DNA from 2 places in the Spirulina subsalsa PCC 9445 genome. Region 2 is predicted to be linked to the other one. Evidence: riboswitches for the same ligand, from Rfam matches in the RefSeq annotation. Region 2 holds a riboswitch; the other holds the start of a gene.
What was found. A riboswitch is a leader RNA that binds a small molecule or an ion and turns the genes downstream of it on or off. The one in region 2 is predicted to bind cyclic di-AMP.
Positions count from the first base shown of each region.

Region 1: another riboswitch for cyclic di-AMP. It lies ahead of SPI9445_RS0112340 (SLC13 family permease); the one in region 2 lies ahead of SPI9445_RS0106275 (hypothetical protein).

Region 1 covers NZ_JH980292.1:2,681,838-2,692,664, forward strand. Annotated here, with positions in the region: gene rfbB (dTDP-glucose 4,6-dehydratase) at 1-959, opposite strand, end outside; gene pheS (phenylalanine--tRNA ligase subunit alpha) at 1,111-2,106, shown strand; gene SPI9445_RS0112310 (response regulator transcription factor) at 2,227-2,964, opposite strand; gene SPI9445_RS0112315 (DUF6761 family protein) at 3,401-3,655, shown strand; gene grxD (Grx4 family monothiol glutaredoxin) at 4,082-4,405, opposite strand; gene SPI9445_RS0112330 (BolA family protein) at 4,559-4,810, opposite strand; gene SPI9445_RS0112335 (M48 family metallopeptidase) at 5,017-5,892, shown strand; cyclic di-AMP (ydaO/yuaA leader) riboswitch at 6,193-6,421, shown strand; gene SPI9445_RS0112340 (SLC13 family permease) at 6,873-8,210, shown strand; gene SPI9445_RS0112345 (hypothetical protein) at 8,279-8,476, opposite strand; gene msrB (peptide-methionine (R)-S-oxide reductase MsrB) at 8,648-9,043, opposite strand; gene SPI9445_RS28525 (AraC family transcriptional regulator) at 9,242-9,343, opposite strand; gene SPI9445_RS0112355 (P-II family nitrogen regulator) at 10,039-10,377, shown strand; gene treZ (malto-oligosyltrehalose trehalohydrolase) at 10,559-10,827, shown strand, end outside.
Region 2 covers NZ_JH980292.1:1,322,694-1,333,520, forward strand. Annotated here, with positions in the region: gene ftsH4 (ATP-dependent zinc metalloprotease FtsH4) at 1-1,442, opposite strand, end outside; cyclic di-AMP (ydaO/yuaA leader) riboswitch at 1,846-2,126, shown strand; gene SPI9445_RS0106275 (hypothetical protein) at 2,559-2,891, shown strand; gene queC (7-cyano-7-deazaguanine synthase QueC) at 2,898-3,563, opposite strand; gene leuD (3-isopropylmalate dehydratase small subunit) at 3,824-4,414, opposite strand; gene SPI9445_RS0106290 (hypothetical protein) at 4,661-5,035, opposite strand; partial or broken gene SPI9445_RS31950 (DUF4912 domain-containing protein) at 5,246-5,626, opposite strand; partial or broken gene SPI9445_RS31955 (DUF4912 domain-containing protein) at 6,869-7,816, opposite strand; gene SPI9445_RS0106300 (hypothetical protein) at 8,390-9,535, opposite strand; gene SPI9445_RS0106305 (GNAT family N-acetyltransferase) at 9,668-10,827, shown strand, end outside.

The sequences.
Region 1 (10,827 bases), 1.4 Mb from region 2:
TCGGCTAGGGTAACGGAAGGAGTCCAATGGAGTTGGGTAGCGATTTTTTGGGCGTTGATGGCGTAGCGACGATCATGGCCGGGGCGGTCTTTGACGAAGGTGATCAGTTCCTTGGAAGGACGCACAGGCAAACTGGGGGCGAGTTCATCCATCCGTTCACAGATCATCTGCACTAAATCCAGATTTTTCACTTCGTTGTTGCCGCCGATATTGTAGGTTTCGCCCGGTTTGCCTTGCTGAATCACGCGGTCAAGGGCGCTACAGTGATCCAAGACATAGAGCCAGTCGCGGACATTTTGACCATCGCCGTAGATGGGTAAGGGTTTCCCCAGCAGGATGTTGATACAAATGAGGGGAATGAGTTTTTCGGGGAAGTGATAGGGGCCGTAATTGTTGGAACAGTTGGTGATGAGGGTGGGGAGTTGATAGGTGTGGTAATAGGCGCGGACAAGGTGATCACTGCCCGCTTTTGAGGCGGAATAGGGGCTGTTGGGGGCGTAGGGGGTGGTTTCACTAAAGGGGGGGTCATGGGGTTCTAAACTGCCATAAACTTCGTCTGTGGAGACGTGGAGGAAGCGGTAGTGGTCGGGGGTGTTGTGTTCGACCCAATGATGGCGGAAGGCTTCAAGGAGGGTGAAGGTGCCGTTAATGTTGGTTTGAATGAAGGTGTCGGGGGCGAGGATGGAACGGTCTACGTGGGATTCGGCGGCGAGATGGGCGAGGGTGTCGATTTGTTCGCTGGCGAGAAGTTGGTCTAGGAGGGGGCGATCGCGAATATTGCCCTGTACAAAGCGATAATTAGGGTGGGTGTTGAGATCCTTGAGATTATCGAGGTTTCCGGCGTAGGTGAGGGCATCGAGAACAATCACGCGATCGCCCGGATAGGTTTTACACCAATAATGAACAAAGTTCGAGCCAATAAAACCGGCCCCGCCAGTAATAAGAAGAGTACGAGTCATGAGAGATTTCATGTTTGAACGCTTTTTAGGGTACAGCAGAGCGGCTTTTTAAAGCATCTCACCGGGAGAATCCCCCACCCCCCCAATTGATGCCCCGTTTGTCGCTAAACTAGAACTGTTGAAAAACCTGCATAACCAGCAATCAGCCCTGATGAGTGAAATTGAAGCGCAACTAACCCAACTGAAACAAGAAGCCACCGCCGCGATCGCCGCCGTCACCACCCTCGACGCTCTAGAACAACTGCGCGTCAATTATCTAGGGAAAAAAGGGCAACTGTCCCAAATCCTGCGCGGCATGGGCAAACTATCCGCCGAAGAACGCCCCCGCATTGGTGCGATCGCCAACGAAGTCAAAGAAGCCCTACAATACAGCCTTGACCAAGCCAACAGCCACCTTGAAAGCGCCCAAATTGCCGCCCAACTCGCCGCCGAAACCCTTGATGTCACCATGCCCGGTGTGAGTCGTCCCCTCGGTCGGATTCACCCCCTCAACAGCATCATTGACCGCGTGATAGAAATCTTTCTCGGTCTAGGCTACACCGTCGCCGAAGGCCCCGAAATTGAGAGCGACTACTACAACTTTGAAGCCCTCAACACCCCCCCTGACCACCCCGCCCGGGATATGCAGGACACCTTCTATCTGCCCCATGATCAACTCCTGCTGCGCACACACACCTCCTCCGTCCAAATCCGCTACATGGAACAGCATGATCCCCCCATTCGAGTGATTGCCCCCGGCCGCGTTTATCGTCGGGACACCGTAGACGCGACCCACTCCGCCGTTTTCCATCAAGTGGAATTATTAGCCATTGACCGAGGATTAACCTTTACCGACCTCAAAGGCACCCTGAAAGAGTTTGTTCGGCAAATGTTCGGCGAAGACCTCCCCATGCGCTTCCGCGCCAGTTATTTCCCCTTCACAGAACCTTCTGCGGAGGTTGATGTGCAGTGGAAAGGCAAATGGTTAGAGGTCTTAGGTTGTGGCATGGTAGACCCCAATGTATTAAAAGCCGTGGGCTATGATCCAGAAGTCTACACCGGATTTGCGGCCGGATTAGGGGTAGAACGCTTTGCGATGGTACTCCATCAATTTGATGATATTCGCCGTCTCTACAGTAGTGATTTGCGCCTCTTGCAACAGTTCTAAATTGATACTCTCACCGCCAAGCTATGCTGTGGCGGTAGATTTTTGAGAATTGACAATTATCAATTCCCCTGCTCCCTTCTTGGGTCTAGCGTCTGGTGTTTTTCAGCCAGCCCGAACAACTCACGCTTCAGCCGTTGCTTGAACGGGTAGGGGAGGGGTTCGGACTCTGTGACGCAAGACTTCTGGGTTGAAACGATACCCGACATTGCGCACGGTTTGGATGATGTTGGGGCGACGAGGATGAGCTTCTAGTTTCTTGCGCAGGGAAAGAACGTGGGTGTCAATGGTGCGGGGATTGTCGATGGCATTGGGCCAAGCGCGTTCTAGGAGTTCTGAACGGGTTAGGGCGTCTCCTTCGGCTTGGGCTAAAATGTAGAGCAGGCTAAATTCTTGGGGGGTTAGCTCAATAATTTCTTCTTCAAATTCGACGCGGCGCTGGACTAAATCAATGCGCAGATCCCCATAAATTAGGTAAAGCGGCACGGAAGACAAACGCAGACGACGACAAAGCGCATCCACCCGCGCCATAAATTCCTGCACTCCAAAGGGCTTAACAAGGTAGTCATCGGCTCCGGCTTTTAATCCGGCGACTATATCGCTCTGGGTGTTGCGAGCGGAGAGCATTAAGGTCAAGGATTGTTTCCGTCGGTACAACCAACGGCACATTTCTAGTCCGTCTCCGTCAGGGAGATCAGAATCAATCACGACTAAGGTGGGCTGACGATCTCTCAGAATGATTCTGGCTTGGGCAATTCCAGTCGCTTGTTGTACCCAATACCCGGCTTGTTGTAAATGCCAACCTAAGAGCGATCGCAGATGAGGGTTTCCCTCAATAATCAAAATCTTAGCTAAACCCACGTTACCTTGTTTTGTCCTTTTTCTAGGAGTGGACTACAATCTACCTTAGCTTATGTCATGATTTTGTAACGTCCGCTACTGAGGGAAAATGAGGTCGCCTGCACAATGACTGCCAAATCTTAAAATCTGCGAGGGGGTTAGTCGGTAAGATAAACTATAGATATAACAAAACTGGAGATATAACAAGACTATCGTTATACCTCTCAAAACCTCAGAGTATTCTGAAAACCCTTGACAACCTTGTAGTTTAATACACCGAACTCAACCTAACCGAACAGACTTCAGGTAACGGACTTCAGATCAAGGTACTTTAACTGGGACTTGATCTGAATGGACTTCTAACCAGTCACCCGGTTTACTGTAGTTGATTCTCTGAACTGATTCTCTGAACTTAGTTTCCTGTACTGACTCCTACTGTTGATTTCAATTTAAGATCATGTTGACTGATACCCGTTCCGTCCGCTATTACCAACGCCTTACCGATGCTCTCGTGGAACTGTGGCGTAGGGGCAACCGTTTTAGTGAACTGCAACTCTATATGGATGGCTATTTAGCTTGCCTGCGTCAGAGTAACGCTTTGGAGCCTTACCTTGTCCATCGGTTGGAGGAGGAAGTGTTCCGCTTCTTAAGGGATCCGTCTAATTTTGAGTTGGCTATGGTTCAACCCCAAACAGAACCGGATTATTATTAGCGATCGCCAACCTCCACCCAACCCCTTAACTTTAGACTGGAAATCCAGACCAAATCGCCCATAGATCCCAAGTAGAGCAGACAAAACCCTCTAAAAATTACCGTTCATTTCTCCCGGTTTCAGAGCTTCCCCAGTCCCCTCGGATTGGCAATCTCCCTCACGACAACTCAGCATTGTAGCATAAGTTTTGCCAAATGCCCGAAAAATTCTCTGATTTTTTTGAGATTTCCTCAAGCCCTCCCGAGGGCTCTTGAACCGCACAAACAAGGGGACTGGAAGTGATCCAGTCCCCTCTCCTTGTGAATCCTCTTCTGTCACTCTGGAAGATTTTGACGAATCTTCGCCATCACAGCCAACGAGAGAATCAGGATTTGAACCTGATCTGACAGAAGAGAGTTAATCTGAATGTTAATCCAACTCCAACCACTAGGACGCGAGGGCAACCTCTACCACTTCTTGCAGTTCGCCATTTTGATAGAGTTCAATCATAATATCTGACCCCCCAATAAACTCCCCATTGATATAGACTTGGGGAATGGTTGGCCAGTTGGAATACTCCTTAATCCCTTGGCGAATGTCGTAATCGGACAAGACATCAAAGGTTTCAAAGGGAACCCCTAAAGTTCCTAAAATTTGCACCACATTATTAGAGAAACCACACTGGGGCATGAGTTTAGACCCCTTCATAAAGACAACAATTTTATCTTTTTTGACAATGCTTTCAATGCGTTCTTTTACTTCTGGTGTCATGGTTCTCCTCTAAAATTTTTTTTGACAAATAGATTGTTTTATGGTAGGGGAAAATTTGAATTTTTGGCAATTTTTCCCGACTATCCATTAAACTAGACTCAACAAGGCGGGATTCATCCGAAGTCTAACGGAGTGACGCGGACCTCTTACCATTTAACTAATGGCCTTCCAAGCTTCAGGGGTATAAGTTTTGAGGGCGAGGGCGTGAATAGCTTCTGAGGCCATAGCGTCTTTCAGTGCGCCATAGACCATCTGGTGCTGTTTGACCCGAGTTTGCCCCTCAAAGGCGGCGGAAACAACAGTTGCTTGTAGATGATCTCCACCCCCGGTCAAATCTTCAACCTTGACGTGAGCATCGGGCAACTGTTGTTTAATCATGGTTTCCACTTGCTCTAGGCTAACCATCCCAACTCCCAAAAAATAACAAAACTAGGTTTTATTGTATCGGGTTTGGTAGTCTCCCTACCGTTGATTCTATCTAGAGGTAGAGGGAAATTGAGGTTGAATCAAGAGAGGGAGTCACAGGAAATGGCAACAAATCCGTTCAGGATTTCGTCTTAACTCAGTAGTAAATTGATCTGAACTGTTCTATTGTTTCGCAACCTCCCATCATGTTTAAGCAACTCTCCCACTGGCTTTGGCGCTCTAAACCCCGTTGGTTGTATGGTGTCTTAACCCTCGTGACAGCATTCAGCTTATGGGTGATCACTCCTCAAGCGGTACAAGCGCGCTCTTGGCTAGAATTATTAATCCGAGGGGCGCAAGTCTTGCAACTCTCCAATATATCCGATCGTCAAGAGGTGGCGATTGGACAACAAATCAACGAGCAACTGGGGGTTCAACTGCGCCGTCGTGGTACCCCTTTAATAGCAAACAATCGAATGCTCAACGCCTATGTGAATGAGTTGGGCAACACTTTAGTCCAAGGCAGTGAACGGCCGAATATTCCCTATACGTTCCAAGTGGTGGCCGATCGAGATGTGAATGCTTTTGCCACGATGGGAGGGTTTGTTTATCTCAATGCGGGATTGTTATTGCTGGCGGATAATGAGGCGGAATTAGCCAGTGTTGTGGCTCACGAAATTGGTCATATTACAGCCCGTCATGCCATTCGACAAATGCGATCGCAAGCCATTACTCAAGGGTTACTCTCTGCGGCAGGTTTACAGCAAGATCAGGCGGTACAAATCGGGGTAGAGTTGGCACTGAATCGCCCCAATAGCCGAGAGGATGAACTGGAGGCGGATCGTTTAGGTTTAGCCATGTTGCGTCGTGCCAATTATGAACCTACGGCGATGATTTCCTTTATGCAGAAGTTACAGCGACAAGGGGGACAGATTCCCACCTTTTTGAGTACCCACCCGGCAACAGGCGATCGCATTCGTCTGTTACAGGAAATGCTCCGACAAAACCCACCCACAGAAACCGAAGTCCGAGGAGTGGCAACAGAACCCTATCAAGCCACGATTCGTCAATTACTGCGCTAATTCTGTTTTTCTTCTCAATCCAATCACCCGGTTTTTAGGGAGTTCATTCCCCCCGCAAAACCGGGTTTTTCCAATCGTGACATCCTCCCGACACCCACCCTAGGGGTACGGTGCGGGCTTCCCCATATCACTATATTGTTGGTTAATTTTCGGGGCATCGAACCCCTCAATTAACCGTCTTTCATCCCGACACTGAGCTAAATTTCAGAGTCTAGCAACCTTGCCTTTTTACCACTAAGATGTTATAATCCCCTGCAATAAGCAAGTCAGCCTAGTTCACAACCTTTTCTAGGAAAAACTTCTAGTGAAACGCTTTGCAAAAAAGCACTTGTGAAACGGAGGAACCAAACCCTGGGGCGTAAGCTTAGAAAGACTAATCCGGCTATATTACGGGGGTTCTTGCTTTTAGGGTTCGTCAGAATTCAGCAAGACGACTTACCACAAACATCTAGCCCGATTGAGGATTTAAGCGGGACATCTCTCAGTCCTAGCCCGTCAGCTAACTTCGTAGGCATTGAGAGGAGACTGAAAAGACAGCATTTTGAGTAAAAAACCTGCAAAGGTTTTTTCAATCAAATGATGAACTGATCAGTGAGTTATCTCCTCGTTTTTGGTTGGTACTTAAATCAACGGCTTGCCCGTACCCGCCTTAACTCTCAAAACAGTTCAATGCAAATCAATTCACAGAAGAGCCATCCATTTAGGATAATTTAGGACTCCTTCCATCATTATTGGCTTTCTAGAGCATTTCAGCCTCTAGAAATCCTGCCAGTATTGCCTCAAGTTTTGCGGGGATTATTCCTAATCGAAATCGGTTTTCATTAGGATAAACCCCATTTTTTCCAGCAAACTGGGCAGGAGTAACAGGACATTTGTCCAATGCAGATTAGACACAGCTTCTGAAAGTAGTGCCTAGCATCCCATGGGCAAAAATAGCGTCATTCCTATAATTTACATTCAAAACATTACACTCAAAAAATATGGACAATCTTCACGCTTTAATCACAACTAGCACCTTTTTTATTGTCATTTTGGCGATTGTATCCGAAAAACTTCACCTAATGATTGCCGCCTTTTTAGGCGCATTAGTGTTAGTTTTTACCCATGTTATGACCTTAACCGAAGCCATCGGCTATATTAGTCATAGCTACTCAACTCTTGCCTTATTTTTTGGCATTATGGTTTTAGTCCGCGCCTTTGAACCGACCCAAATTTTTAGTTACTTAGCCGGACAAATGGTTAAACTTTCCCGGGGAAGTGGCAAGCTTTTACTCCTCGGAATTGTCGCCATTACTACTCCCATTTGTGCGGTTTTACCCAATGCTACAACCGTGATGTTACTCGCTCCACTCATTCCACCTCTTGCCCAAGATATTGGCGTTGATTTTGTTCCCCTACTGATTTTAATGGTGCTAGTGTCGAATAGTGCAGGACTGCTAACACTCATTGGAGATCCCGCAACCTTTATTGTCGGCGATGGTATTAATATTACCTTTGTTCAATATCTCCAGCGTTTGAGTTTAGGGGGAGTCCTGGCTGTCTTAACTATTACTTGTTTACTACCCGTTTTATTTCCTAAAATTTGGAAGGCTCAATTTAAAGGACATGAAACCCTCAAACTTCCCACGATTAATCATCCTAAAGTTTTAGCGGTTGGTTCGGTGATTGTGGTCTTCGTGTTAACCTTATTCGTTATCGGTGAGTCTTTGCCCATTCCCATGCAGCCCGCCGCCGTGGCGTTATTAGGGGCAGGATTGGCACTATTGCTCGCCCATCAGACGAAAATTGACACGGTAAATAATATTATGAAAGATGTCGATTGGACAACTTTGATTTTTTTTATGTCTACCTTTGTCTTGATTGGAGGGTTAGAAAAAACCGGAGTAGTGCGACACATTTCTCTGCTTTTGGCAGCGATTTTAGGGCAAAATATTGTTTTAGGGTGTCTTTTATTGATGATCTTAGTGGCGCTGCTGTCTAGTGTTGTGCCGAATATTCCCCTAGTAGTAGCGATGGTTCCCTTGCTAAAAGAATATTTATTTAATATTGATTTGATCTCAGCCGATATGCTCAATCCGAACTTTTCAGGTCAACTGCCTCCTGTGGTTTTGCCTCTGTTTTATGCCATGATGTTTGGGGCAACCTTGGGGGGGAATGGAACCTTAGTCGGGGCTTCCGCCAATATTGTGGGGGCAGGTGTGGCAGAATTGCATGGGGGGAAAATCTCCTTTCACCGCTTTTTACGCTACGGAATGCCTGTCATGGCTGTGCAGGTGATGGTGAGTCTGGTGTTTATTGTGGTGGTGTTTTTGCGCTGAGTGGGAGGGGTGAAATGAAACGGACTCCCTGACGATTAGGGAGTCCGTTTGATCAGGAATTCTGAGAGTTAATAGTGATCCAACTGGTTCACTAAATCAAGGCACTTCTTCCATGTTTCCATTTCAAGAATCCAGTTTTCTCGTTCGCGGATGAGTTTGGTTTTATCCCCGACATAACTTTCTAGGATTAACCGCTTGCGTTCGAGTTGATATTCTAGTCTGTTAACCTCTGCCTGAATTTTGCCTTTGAGTTCCGAAACGTGCATGAGACTGTATCCTTTGGGCTTGTTTGTGGTAAAAGTGCTTTAATCTACCCCACAGAATATCACTTTGGAGGATGGATTCGCTGTCGCTCAGTAGATTGCTGGGTTGCTATCCATCCCCTCCCTGCAAGCGAGGAAGGGGAATTCCGCAACATTTTTGTTAAAGCAGGGGGGTTATTTCGGCTCGAAGTTCAAAGCGGCCGAGTTCATGCAGTAACGCTGTCCGGTGGGGGCGGGGCCGTCATCGAACACATGGCCGAGGTGAGCATCACAGGTGGCACAAAGGACTTCTGTCCGTACCATGAATAAACTGCGATCGCTCTCATAGGCAACATGATCCTCGGCAATGGGTGCATAAAAGCTCGGCCAGCCAGTCCCTGACTCGTACTTTGTCTCGGAGCTAAATAGTTCTGTCCCACAACAGACACATTTATAAATCCCGGCCTGCTTATTGTCATAATACTGCCCGGTAAAGGCTCGCTCTGTGCCTTTCTTGCGCGTCACCTTGAACTGTTCAGGGGTGAGTTGCTGTTTCCACTCAGACTCGGTTTTTTGAATTTTCTGCACCATATCTTGTTAATTTGAGGTTATTTTACGAAATGTTAAGTTTTTCTAACCCAAATTCTAACAAGAAGTTGCTGAGTAGGGGGAACAATCTCAATTAGGGAATGGGGAACAGGGGAGAGGGGGAGCAGGGGAGCAGGGGAGCAGGGGAGAGAGGGAGAATTGATAACTATTCCCTACTCCCTATTCCCTATTCCCTACTCCCTATTCCCTATTCCCTATTCCCGACTCCCGACTCCCGACTCCCGACTCCCCATTCCCGACTCCCGACTCCCCATTCCCGACTCCCGACTCCCGACTCCCCATTCCCGACTCCCTGTTCCCCGTTCCCTATTCCCTATTCCCTGTTCCCTATTTCTCGACTACAACGCCTTGTCCCTTCTCTCACAAGGATTATAGGCTTATAAGGCTTTATGAATAAAGTGTGAAGTTGTACTCAAATTTACAAAACTTCTCCATTCTCGGTGCTAGAAAGTGTCATGCCTGCCTACAAGCACAAGTCTTACACAACCGACTCTTCCGAGGGGTAGGGTGTAGGACGGGGGGATTCATCCTCTCAAACAATGATACAATCAAAGTCGGTTTGAATCTCCAAGGTGGGCAGTAGTGAGGCGACCTAAAATCCTTTTTAGAGTCAGCATCCTAGTCTCTGAAAGTAGAGTGCAGTCTGCCAACAGAGGCGGGGAAATCTCTTTAAAAGCTTAGGTGCTTCGATGGGGGACAAACCCAGAAAACCAGAACCTTTAAAAGTGAAACGCTGTAGGGCGGGACGCGCCCAAACAGGGTAAAAACAAGCCTGTGGAGACTGTGCCTCTGGGGTCTAAATGCCCAAACGAAGAGTTGCCCTTGCGGTGCAAATTCTCCGAGAGGGGACGGGAAAGAACTTCCCCTTTTAGATTTTAGGCAAAGTCGCTCAAGCAGGAATCTAACAGAGTGCATCTGTTGGAACGTCCAAACTGTACAGAGACAGACCACAAGATTTTTAAAGAGGAGTTGAACCCTTGAAGAAGGTAGAAGCTATTATCCGACCCTTTAAGCTTGATGAGGTTAAGATTGCTCTCGTCAATGCCGGAATCGTAGGGATGACTGTTTCTGAAGTCCGAGGTTTTGGACGGCAGAAGGGGCAAACCGAGCGCTATCGCGGTTCTGAGTACACGGTTGAGTTCTTACAAAAGCTAAAAGTGGAAATTGTGGTTGAAGATAGCCAAGTTGATATGGTCGTGGAAAAAATCGTTGCTGCCGCTAAGACGGGCGAAATCGGCGATGGTAAAATCTTTGTCACTCCGGTGGAACAAATTATTAGAATCCGCACGGGAGAGAAGGATTTAGAGGCCGTTTAGCGATCGCTCACCACTTCAGGATAACAAGGGGGACTGGGTTAAAACCTGTCCCCCTTTTACATACCCACCCACCCCTCTTGATTGACTACCAAATAGTACAAAAAGCCTAAAAGTCGCTAAAATAGAAAATCCTACTAAAATCAATGAAGAAAAGCGACCTGTTGCAATTTGGAAAAATACGATGAAACTGGGCAGTCATTATCTTGGTCATCAAAGTTGTCAATTTAGGGTGTGGTCGCCAACCAGAAAACAAGTCTCGGTGCATCTCCTCTCCCCTGAAGATCGATTAGTCCCCCTCACGCTGGGGGAAAATGGCTATTGGGAGGCCACAGTGGAAGGGGTTTCTCCCGGTACATACTATCAATATCAACTAGATGGGGATTTAGAGCGGCCGGATCCTGCGTCCCACAGTCAACCCCAAGGGGTTCACGGTCCATCGGAAGTTATCGA
Region 2 (10,827 bases):
AGTTCCGTCTCATTCATTAAGAAACGGTCCTCGGTGGGCATTTGTAAGGTGTAGCCTAGGGCGGCCATCCCTCGCGGCACGATGGAGATTTTGGCGACTTTTCCGCCACCGGGGAGGGCTGCACCGACGAGGGCGTGACCAACTTCGTGATAGGCGACGATTTTTTTCTCTTTATCATTGAGGACGCGGCTTTTCTTCTCTAGTCCGGCCACAACGCGCTCAATAGCTTCGGCAAAATCGGCTTGACTGACGGTTTCTCGTTGGTTACGGGCGGCGAGTAAGGCGGCCTCATTGACGAGGTTGGCTAAATCAGCGCCTGCAAAACCGGGGGTTCTGGTTGCGATCGCCTTTAAGTCTACATCATTTCCGATCTTCACCTTCTGGGCATAGATTTCCAGAATCTTCAACCGTCCCCCTAAATCCGGTCGGTCTACCAACACTTGACGGTCAAAACGACCGGGACGTAACAAAGCCGGGTCTAAGGTTTCCGGTCGGTTGGTGGCCGCCAAAACAATCACTGTCGCCCCTCCGGCCGCGAAACCGTCCATTTCCGTTAACAACTGGTTTAAGGTCTGTTCCCGTTCATCATTGCCCCCCATAAATCCCCCATTTGCCCGGGATTTACCAATGGCATCTAATTCATCAATAAAGATAATACAAGGCGCTTTTTTCTTCGCCTGTTCAAACAAATCTCGCACCCGGGCAGCCCCAGCCCCGACGAATAATTCCACAAACTCAGAACCGGAAATACTGAAGAACGCAACCCCAGCCTCCCCAGCTACCGCCTTGGCCAGTAAGGTTTTCCCGGTTCCCGGCGGCCCGACTAATAACACCCCTTTGGGAATGCGCGCCCCAATGTTTAAATAGCGTTCGGGGTTTTTCAGAAATTCCACAATTTCCTCTAGTTCGGTTTTCGCCTCTTCCACCCCCGCGACATCCGCAAATGTCACCTTAGTGGCATCATCTTCTACATAGACCTTGGCGCGGCTTTTACTAATCGATAGCGCCCCTTGAGGGCCACCACCCCCCCGACCTAGGAAAAACTGCCAAATCCCGACAAAAATTAGGGGCGGAATCACCCAACTTAGGATACTGCCTAGCCAGTTGTTCCCTTTCGGTGGGGCTGCCGCAAATTCTACCCCGCTATCTTCTAAGCGTTGGGGTAATTGCAGGTCAAAAATGGGAGTCGTGGCGAGGATTTCCCCCGGTTTATCCTCCACTCCTTTGAGTTGATACCGGATTTGGTCTTGGGTGACATAAGCCCGGGCTACTTCTCCATCACTCACCTGGTCAATAAAGAGACTATAGGGAACTTGGGGCGGTTTAGAGGCAAAGAGTTGAGGGAAGAAAAGGTTAATTAATAAAAAGCCTGTCCCAGCCAGTAACAGAATATTGCCGACTAACCGCGTCCAAGAGCGTTGGGGGGTGTTTTTAATGCTCATCGTTTGGTAAATCCCGTTTTTTATCTGAATTTTCCACAGGAGACAATCTGTAATGAATCGTTACCTTTTTATTCTTACAGAAAATAGTCGGTTGGGTGGGGTACGGTTTTCCCATCCTCTCAGCATTTATACTTATTTTTAGCAGCTAAGGATGGGATGAATGGGGGCAGTTTTACGCACTGTTAAGACTGTGAAAAAAGGTAACAAAAATCTGGCTGAAATTCTTGCCATACCGTTGACAGATTGAATTTTATTATGTTACAATCGAACCAAATCGATACAAGAGTCAGCTTAATCCAGCTAGCTCCAAAATAGGAGTCAGTCCTAGGATAGGTGCAAGGCTTCAGTAAGGTCGTTTTAAGGCGGCTTCATGGGTTTTTGCCCTACTAGGAATAGGTAAATCAAACGCCTATAGCTGGAACGGAGGAACCGATTTAATCGGGGCTAATCTGGTAACGCCATCTCTAGGACGAATAATATAGGTTGAATGGTATGGGTTGAATGGTATGGGTTGAATGGTATGGGTTGAATCGTATAGGTTGGTAAAACCTGATCAACTTTAACCCAATAAAACAACAGCCCAAGAAAACAACAGCCCAATAAATCAACCCCTAGAGAAACGGCAGAAGGGAATCTCTCAACCCTAGCCCGTCAGCTAACTCCGTCAGCATTGAGAGAAGACGATTAAAGACAAGCTGATTTACTGATGTCGAGGGGTCATTGTCAATCAATAACCACTTTTGTTCAGTAAATATCACTCATCGATTGTTCTAGTTAAGGAAGTTCTAGCAATAGATTGAATTGAGATAATTCAACCTATAGATGATAGGGCTTAGAAGTGCCTCATGGTGATCTCTCTTGGTGGAGATTATAACTGGGGTGACTTGTTGATCCGGCTTATCTTTGCATTGGGAGAACCTCTCTAGAGATAAGTTGGGAGGAAGGCTTTGTCTCTTTGCAGACTTCCGGAAACAGAACAGGGGAAAACCCACCAAAAACCCACTAATTATTGAGCGCTTGCGAGAGAATAATTAGTCAAAAGTTTTGGGATGTCGTTCTTGTATTGATTCGATTAGCGCGAAATAAATTGTCTTTATTATCCCAAGGGTTCTAACTATGTACGGAAAATTAAATAATGGATTCTCTTCAACCTCATGCCGAATCCAGTCGATTCTCTATCATCTACGCAAAATTGCCCAGCGATTACATCGTTTCCGTGTAATGGATTTAATTATTGTGCCTTTAGTGGCTATATTTTCAGTCATTATTATGGGGTTTACGGTGATGTCTTTTGTCACGACGCTTACTCCTAATCCCACTTGGCCAGTTTTGGTGACGACGGTTTTAACGTTTTCCGGTGCGTCTAAAAGTTATTGGGAAGTGTCCCATTATCTTTGGGAGTTGCCTGATGGTAGTGTTGAGACATGGCAATTTCCGGTAGAAGGATAAGTTTGGCTAATTTAACCCAGCTTCTTGGAGGGCGCGATCGCGGATTTGACAAGAATCACATACACCACAAGGGGTTTCTCCCCCCGCATAACAAGACCAAGTTTTTTCTAGGGGAATCCCCAGTTTTACCGCACGACGCACAATGTCCACTTTGGAATCATGGATGAGGGGGGCGACGAGTTGGGGCGCTTTCCCCTCTACTCCGACTTTAGAGGCCAGATTCGCTAAAGTTTGATAGGCACTGAGGTATTCGGGGCGACAGTCGGGATACCCAGAATAATCTACCGCATTAATGCCCAGAAAAATGGCCTCTGCTTCCTTGGCTTCGGCCAGAGAAAGGGCGATCGCAATAAAAACCGTATTGCGTCCCGGAACATAAGTCGAGGGGATAACATCCGCTTGGGGCCCATCTTCCGGTAGTGTTTGGGAGAAGTCCGTCAGGGAAGATCCCCCCCACTGGGCTAAGTTTACGTCAATTGTGTAGTGTTCTGTAATGCCTAAATGTTGTGCGATCGCCTCAGCCGCTTGTAATTCCCGTTCGTGTCGTTGCCCGTAGCGAAAGGAAAGAGCCATCACCTCATACCCGTCTGCGATCGCCTGTGCTGCCGTTGTTGAAGAATCCAACCCCCCCGATAGTAAAACAATCGCTCGTTTCATTAATGCCCCCGACACCTCAACAATAATTGATTTTATCCTAAAATACGGGGAATTCTAAGGGGGAGCATTTTGTCGGTTAGGTGGAGCGACAGCGCAACCCAACCGATCACCGCCAGAGGGATAGAAACAGAGGATTTAGCTCATCGTCGGGAAGCCCCGCACTGTACGAATGAAGGCAAGCCTTTTTGATTATTTATCCCTAAAATCTTGCAGTTTCTCGCTCCCAATCGAAAGACCTATTAAAATTGCTTCGAGGGATATTCAGCAGACCCTAGTTACGCCCAAGCGAGATAGGGTAATTGACCAGTAGTCGCCTGAATCTGCTCCCGATTCGCCACTAACTGCCCACAACTATCCCATGTTCCCGTGGTGAGCATTTGTTGCGGCCCAGCCCCCATTTCAACCTTCAGCGTTAAGCCATCAAAACGAGCGTCTAGCGCTTCTAAATCAAGGGTGAGCATTCCTTGAGGATTGTTCATTAAAGCCTCTTGTAGCTGGGAAACTTGTTCAGGGGAAGCCGTCACGCAGGGAATGCCAATCGCCACACAATTACCAAAGAAAATTTCGGCAAAACTTTCACCAATTAGGGCTTTAATTCCCCATTTTGATAAAGCTTGAGGGGCGTGTTCTCGGGAAGAACCACAACCAAAGTTTTCATTTACAACTAGAATATTAGCTCCTTGATATTGGGGTAAATCAAAAGGATGTTGTCCCTGCATTTGTTGACGGTCATCCGCAAAGGCCTGTTCTCCCAAACCGTCAAACGTGACACAGCGCAGGAAACGAGCCGGAATAATGCGGTCTGTATCAATATCATTACCTTGGAGGGGAATTCCTCGTCCTGAAACGGTTTTAACTTCACTCATAGGATCTATTTATTGAGATTCAGTTCCCATTATCGCAAATCTTGGGCTAGGTTTACCTAGGGTCGTCCGATGGGAGTCGGGCAATCTTGCGGGTGTCGGGAAAGCAGAAAGAAACATCAGGACAAAACCCAATGTTTCCAGAGTAAGTCGAAATCTGTAGTTCACCTGATAAAAAGGGGAGTCACGGGCTGAGGATGGCACAGCGGAGGCGGTTTTCTCCTCTCGGGTGCAGTACCATCTCCAATCTTAACGATATAGGAGAGTATTAAGGATAGTGCGTCCATTGCCATCTACCACTTGTAAACGAATTACGTTAGGATCAGCAGGTTGCCAAGCGACTTGATAGCGGATATTGCCATTATGCCAAGTGTAAACTCGTCGTTGGGCATTCCCGCCTGTGCTGGCTCCACTGAGGTAGATGTCATTGTCTGTGCGTCGATTGCGGCCGTAATAGCTGAGGGCGTTATTGTAATAGTCTAGGGTGACGGACCACTCAGCATTCTCGAAGGTGCCAATGGGTAAACGACTTTGAGCAACGACGGGACTGGGGACGACCATCTCTGCAATGGTGGGGGTGGCTAGGCCTAAAATAGCACTGAGGGCGATCGCAGAAATTTTCATAGAAGTTGGAAACTCCTTGGTTGTAACGGATTAAAGGACAATCAATCAAGCACCTAGGAAATACTCCACACCCTAGGGGGAGGATTTCGCAAAGTTGACCAAAATTCTAGAAGACTCGCCCCGTTCTTAATTTCTCACTTCTTGAAAAAGCCTCAACCCACAGGGTTGAGGCTAATCGATAGACCATGATAGGCTAGATTTTCGTCAAACTTAGCCCAACCATTCTAAAACGGCCTCATCTTTCGTGTTCGTGTCACGAGAGGGCGTTTCGCGGACGAACTTCATATGGATAGAACGCATTTGTTCCCCATCGGTCGCCACCGCCATAATGGGATAGTCAATCAGACCATCTTGGAAGGACATCTGGAAACGGAAAGTACCGTCAGAATTTAACTTAATCGGACGACCGCCAATCGTTACAGTAGCATCCGGTTCCGTGGCACCGTAGATGATGAGTTCAGCATCAGCCACTAACCAGAACTTACGAGGACGGATGGGGGGCGCAGAAGCAGAGAAGCCGACACCGGACATTCCCACACCGGACATGGTTAAACCTAAGCCCACGCCGGACATTTGCATTCCTACGCCGGACATTTGCATCCCGACACCGGACATTTGCATTCCCACACCGGACATGGTGGGAATTCCTAGACCATAACCGGACATTTGCATCCCGACACCGGACATTCCCACACCGGACATGGTGGGGATTCCTAGACCATAACCGGACATTTGCATCCCGACACCGGACATTCCCACACCGGACATGGTAGGTACACCTAAGCCCACACCGGACATTTGCATCCCGACACCAGACATTCCCACACCGGACATGGTGGGGATTCCTAGACCATAACCGGACATTTGCATCCCGACACCGGACATTCCCACACCGGACATGGTAGGTACACCTAAACCCACACCGGACATTTGCATCCCGACACCGGACATTCCCACACCGGACATGGTGGGGATTCCTAGACCATAACCGGACATTTGCATCCCGACACCGGACATCCCCACACCGGACATGGTGGGAATTCCTAGACCATAACCGGACATTTGCATCCCGACACCGGACATTCCCACGCCGGACATTTGCATCCCCACGCCGGACATTCCCACGCCGGACATGGTAGGTACACCTAAGCCGACACCGGACATCATCCCAACACCGGACATCATGCCGACACCGGACATCATCCCAACACCGGACATGGTTTCTAAACCAATGCCAGACATTCCCACGCCGGACATTTGCATTCCTACGCCGGACATTCCCACGCCGGACATGGTAGGTACACCTAAGCCCACACCGGACATCATGCCGACACCGGACATCATCCCAACACCGGACATCATGCCGACACCGGACATGGTTTCTAAGCCAATGCCGGACATTCCCACGCCGGACATTTGCATTCCCACGCCGGACATTCCCACGCCGGAAGTGGTTAAAGCGCCCACACCGGACATCATCCCGACACCGGACATGGTTTCTAAGCCGACACCGGACATCATCCCCACACCGGACATGGTTTCTAAACCAATGCCAGACATTCCCACGCCGGACATTTGCATTCCCACGCCGGACATTCCTACGCCGGAAGTAGTTAAAGCGCCCACGCCGGACATTCCCACGCCGGAAGTGGTGACAGCGCCCACACCGGACATCATGCCAACACCGGACATCATCCCCACGCCGGAGGTAGTGACAGCGCCCACACCGGACATCATTCCCACGCCGGACATGGTTTCCATGCCGACACCGGACATTCCCACACCGGACATGGTGGTTTCCATGCCGACACCGGACATTCCCACACCGGACATGGATTTTGCGATCGCCGCCCCGGACATTCCCACACCAGACATGGATTTACCAGCCCCAGAAGCCCACTGTCCAACCCCCGAGGGGAAGACATAGGAACTCACCGACTCTTCCGGTGCTTGCTGCATGGAGCCATAGAGAGAACCGGCCAAGCGTTGGGCTTCGGCGGACTCGGAGAGGCCAAATATCTCATCGTAAATGGGGCTACTCTTAGCTCCGGTGTAGCGTTCATTGGGAGCAACCAATTGGAAAACGCGCTTGCCTTGTAATTCTTGTTCCCAAGAAATGGTCATAAAATGATCTTCCACCCAATCCGAGGGATAGATGGGGGGAACTCGCACCGGATGGGAACGAGCGAGGACGAGCCAACGACCATCAAAGCAACGATAACCGATTTCTACGAGATAATCGCGATCGCTCACCGGGATGGGGATATACCATTCCCGCGCTAGTTCATCACAGGGATACTCTTGAACACTATGGGGACTGTGAAACTCAAACGTTAAATCAGTAATGTCATAAATCCGTAAAGCCAGTTGTTGCCCCCCTTGGCGGCGCAGTGCTTCCCGGTGGGTATTCGGCACATCCCAGTAGGCATAACACCATTGAGGATCCCGAGGCATTAACACAATCAGGCTTTCCCCATAACCAGAGGGCAAATCTGGCAACCCTTCATCAACCGATGCCAAATTATCATCAATGGGATCGTCTTGACCGACTTGAAACTTTGATGCTTCCACGTCTGCTTGAACCTCTGGAGGACGAGATGTTGTTTGAACTTGTACGTTGGCAGAGGAGGAGACAACCCCTTGTTCGTTTTCACTCTCTTGTATAGCAGCCAAAAGTTGCGACTTGCGCATCCGACTGTAACGGGAGATATTATATTGACTGGCAACCTTGCGCAGTTGCCGTAAGGTCATTTGATCTAAAGGTTGGCGTTCTTGTGCCATAGCATTTCTCTGAACTCGTCAGAAGATAAGGTGAGCAGGTACAGAATCAACAAACTCTGTAGGTAGAAGGAATGAGCAGAACTCATCCGAGGCAACAAACCCCTCCACGTTGCTCTGTTACCAAAAGAGCAAACACTCTTGAGCTTAAGAACCCTTTGATTTAGAGTGTTGGGAGTTATTTTGTTACATATACTTAACAAAACCTTTTAGGGAATGGTCAAGGGGGGGACTAGGAGAGTTTAGGAGTTTTAACGAAATTTTGGGATCAACGGGGATCGTTATGTCATGAATTTTTGACAATTGGCGGATCCCCCTTTCCAAGGAGGATAGAGTGAGGCAGGACATCCCACGTTAGACCCGCAATTCTCCACGCCTATTCAGTGTCGCTTAAAGTCCAGAAACTGATGGCTTACCGGGGAGAAATCCCATTCGTGAAACGTTGCGTAGCAAACGACTAGGGAGACAATCGCCTCTGCTATGGATAGGCAACTTGAATATGTCACTGAACCAGTAACAAGAATCTCTCAGCATACCCGTTAGGGTTGCTCGGAGAGTATGTCAAGTTCTGGAATTCTAAGCGGATTTTACTTGTTCAATCACCCAATCAAACTTCGCTAAAAACGTCTTTAGTGCCTCACTATCGGGAATGGTGGATAACTGAACATTGGGTAAACGGCGCTCATTAGGATTGACAGGTAATGCTAAACCTACCCCACTTAACTGACCGCGTAATTCATGCCAATGGGTTTCCTCGTCAAAGGGTGGCAAGGCTGCATAGACATCCGAGGCAATTTGCAACATTCCATCAATCCCGACAAAGAATAATTCAGCCATCTGACCATTAACTTCTAACTTGGCGGCAAAACCACCGTAGGAGTCTCCAATTCCCCACTGCACTTGTAACGATGATTGATGATGACGCACCCACTCATAAATGTCCTCGACTAAGCTGGCCTCATCTTCTCCGTAGCGGACTTGATATTCTTCTAAGAAAGAGCGCTCATCCCACTGTCTCCGTTCTCGGGCTGTGCTAGATTTTTTCTGTAAGGCCTCAGCCGTTTGACCAATCACTTTAGAAACTAAGGTTTTCAGCCCATCCTGATGGCTAATATACTGTTTAATCTCAACGGCTAATACTTCAGCCGGATCCATTTGTTTGTTCAAAAACTCTACCATGCGCTGTAATTCTGGGGAAATCCGGTCAGCCACAAAAATTAGGCGAATTTTGCCAGCCTGCATATTAGTTTTGACTTGTTGCCAAAACTGTTCCTCGTCACCGTCTCCCCCAAAGAATTCTTCAAAAACCTGTTCGGGGTCACGATTTTGACGATGACAGTTCACCTCAAACTGATCTAAAATCGACTCGACTGGCCAGTAAATTCCCACATTGGCGGCATAATCTAACATCTGACCAATCATTTCCTTGCGCAAGCGACTGTCCCCATCCCGTCTCACATCGACTAAAGTTGGAATGGCCTGTTGATCAAGAAAGAGGTGATTAATCGACCAACGTTCTGCACCGAGATCATCCGTCGGTAAGCTCCCAATCCGTTGTACAACCAACCAATGACGGACAGTTCTATATTCAGCCCCGTGTAAGGCTAAAAGATTCGGATAGCGTTCTAGCAACTCTTGCAGGAGTGTTTCAGAATCATAGGGGCGTTCGGTCATTTCTACAAGTTGGTCATCTTCTTGGACTAGGTATATACCTCCACTCACTGGAATCTCCCTTCGTTTAATCGATACTATGGTTTCCTCTCTTTCCCATTCTCTACCAAAATGGGAAGTTTGCTGTTTTCCCCTGCTACAATCCCTAAGTAATCTCGGCTCACTGATTACATATAGACGGTCATGGTTCAACAAGTCGCTCCTCAATATTCTCTTGCTTGGCTGCACAAGATGGCGGAAATCCCCCAAACTGAATGGGATGCCCTCGCTCAACCTTTGGCTACTCCTTTTTTAGAGTGGGAATGGCTGAATAATCTTGAAACGTCGGGTAGTGCAACGGCAAGGACGGGCTGGCAACCTTGCCATTTAACGGTATGGCGCGATCGCCAACTCATCGCCGCCGCTCCGTTATACATTAAAGGTCACAGTTACGGTGAATTTGTCTTTGACCATCAATGGGCTGATTTAGCTTACCGTTTGGGGTTAGAGTATTACCCCAAATTATTAGGCATGACTCCTTTTACCCCTGCTGTGGGGTATCGTTTTTTAATCGCTCCGGGGGAAGATGAGGATTTTATTACCGGGATGATGGTGGCGGAAATTGACCATTTCTGTAGCCGAAATCAGTTATCGGGCTGTAATTTTCTCTTTGTCGATCCTCAGTGGAAACCTGTGATTGAACGGCAGGGTTTTCAGGGCTGGTTACACCATAGTTACATCTGGGGAAATCAGGATTTCCAAACCTTTGAGGACTATTTAAAGATTTTTAACTCCAACCAACGCAAAAATATTAAACGGGAACGGAAATCTGTCGATCAAGCAAATTTACAGATGATGGTTCATGAGGGGGCGGAGATTCCCCATCACCTCTATCCCCTGATTTACCGTTTTTATAGCAGCACCTGTGATAAGTTCTACTGGGGCAGTAAATACCTCACGCGCCAGTTTTTTGAACAGTTGTATCCCAACTATCAAGAGCGAGTAGTGCTGTTTGCGGCCTATTCAGGCGATCGCAACCCCGAAAAACCCGTTGGCCTCTCCTTCTGTCTTCGCAAAGGAGACAACCTCTATGGTCGCTATTGGGGCTGTTTAGAACAATTTGACTGTCTCCACTTCGAGGCCTGTTACTACCGCCCTGTTCAATGGGCTATTGAACAAGGCATACAAATGTTCGACCCCGGCGCAGGAGGACGACACAAGCGACGGAGAGGATTTCCCGCCACCCCCAACTACAGTATGCACCGCTTCTATGATCACCGGATGGCGAAAATTCTCAAGGCTTACATCGGCGAGATCAACGACATGGAACAGCAGGAAATGGATGCCATTAATCAGGATCTCCC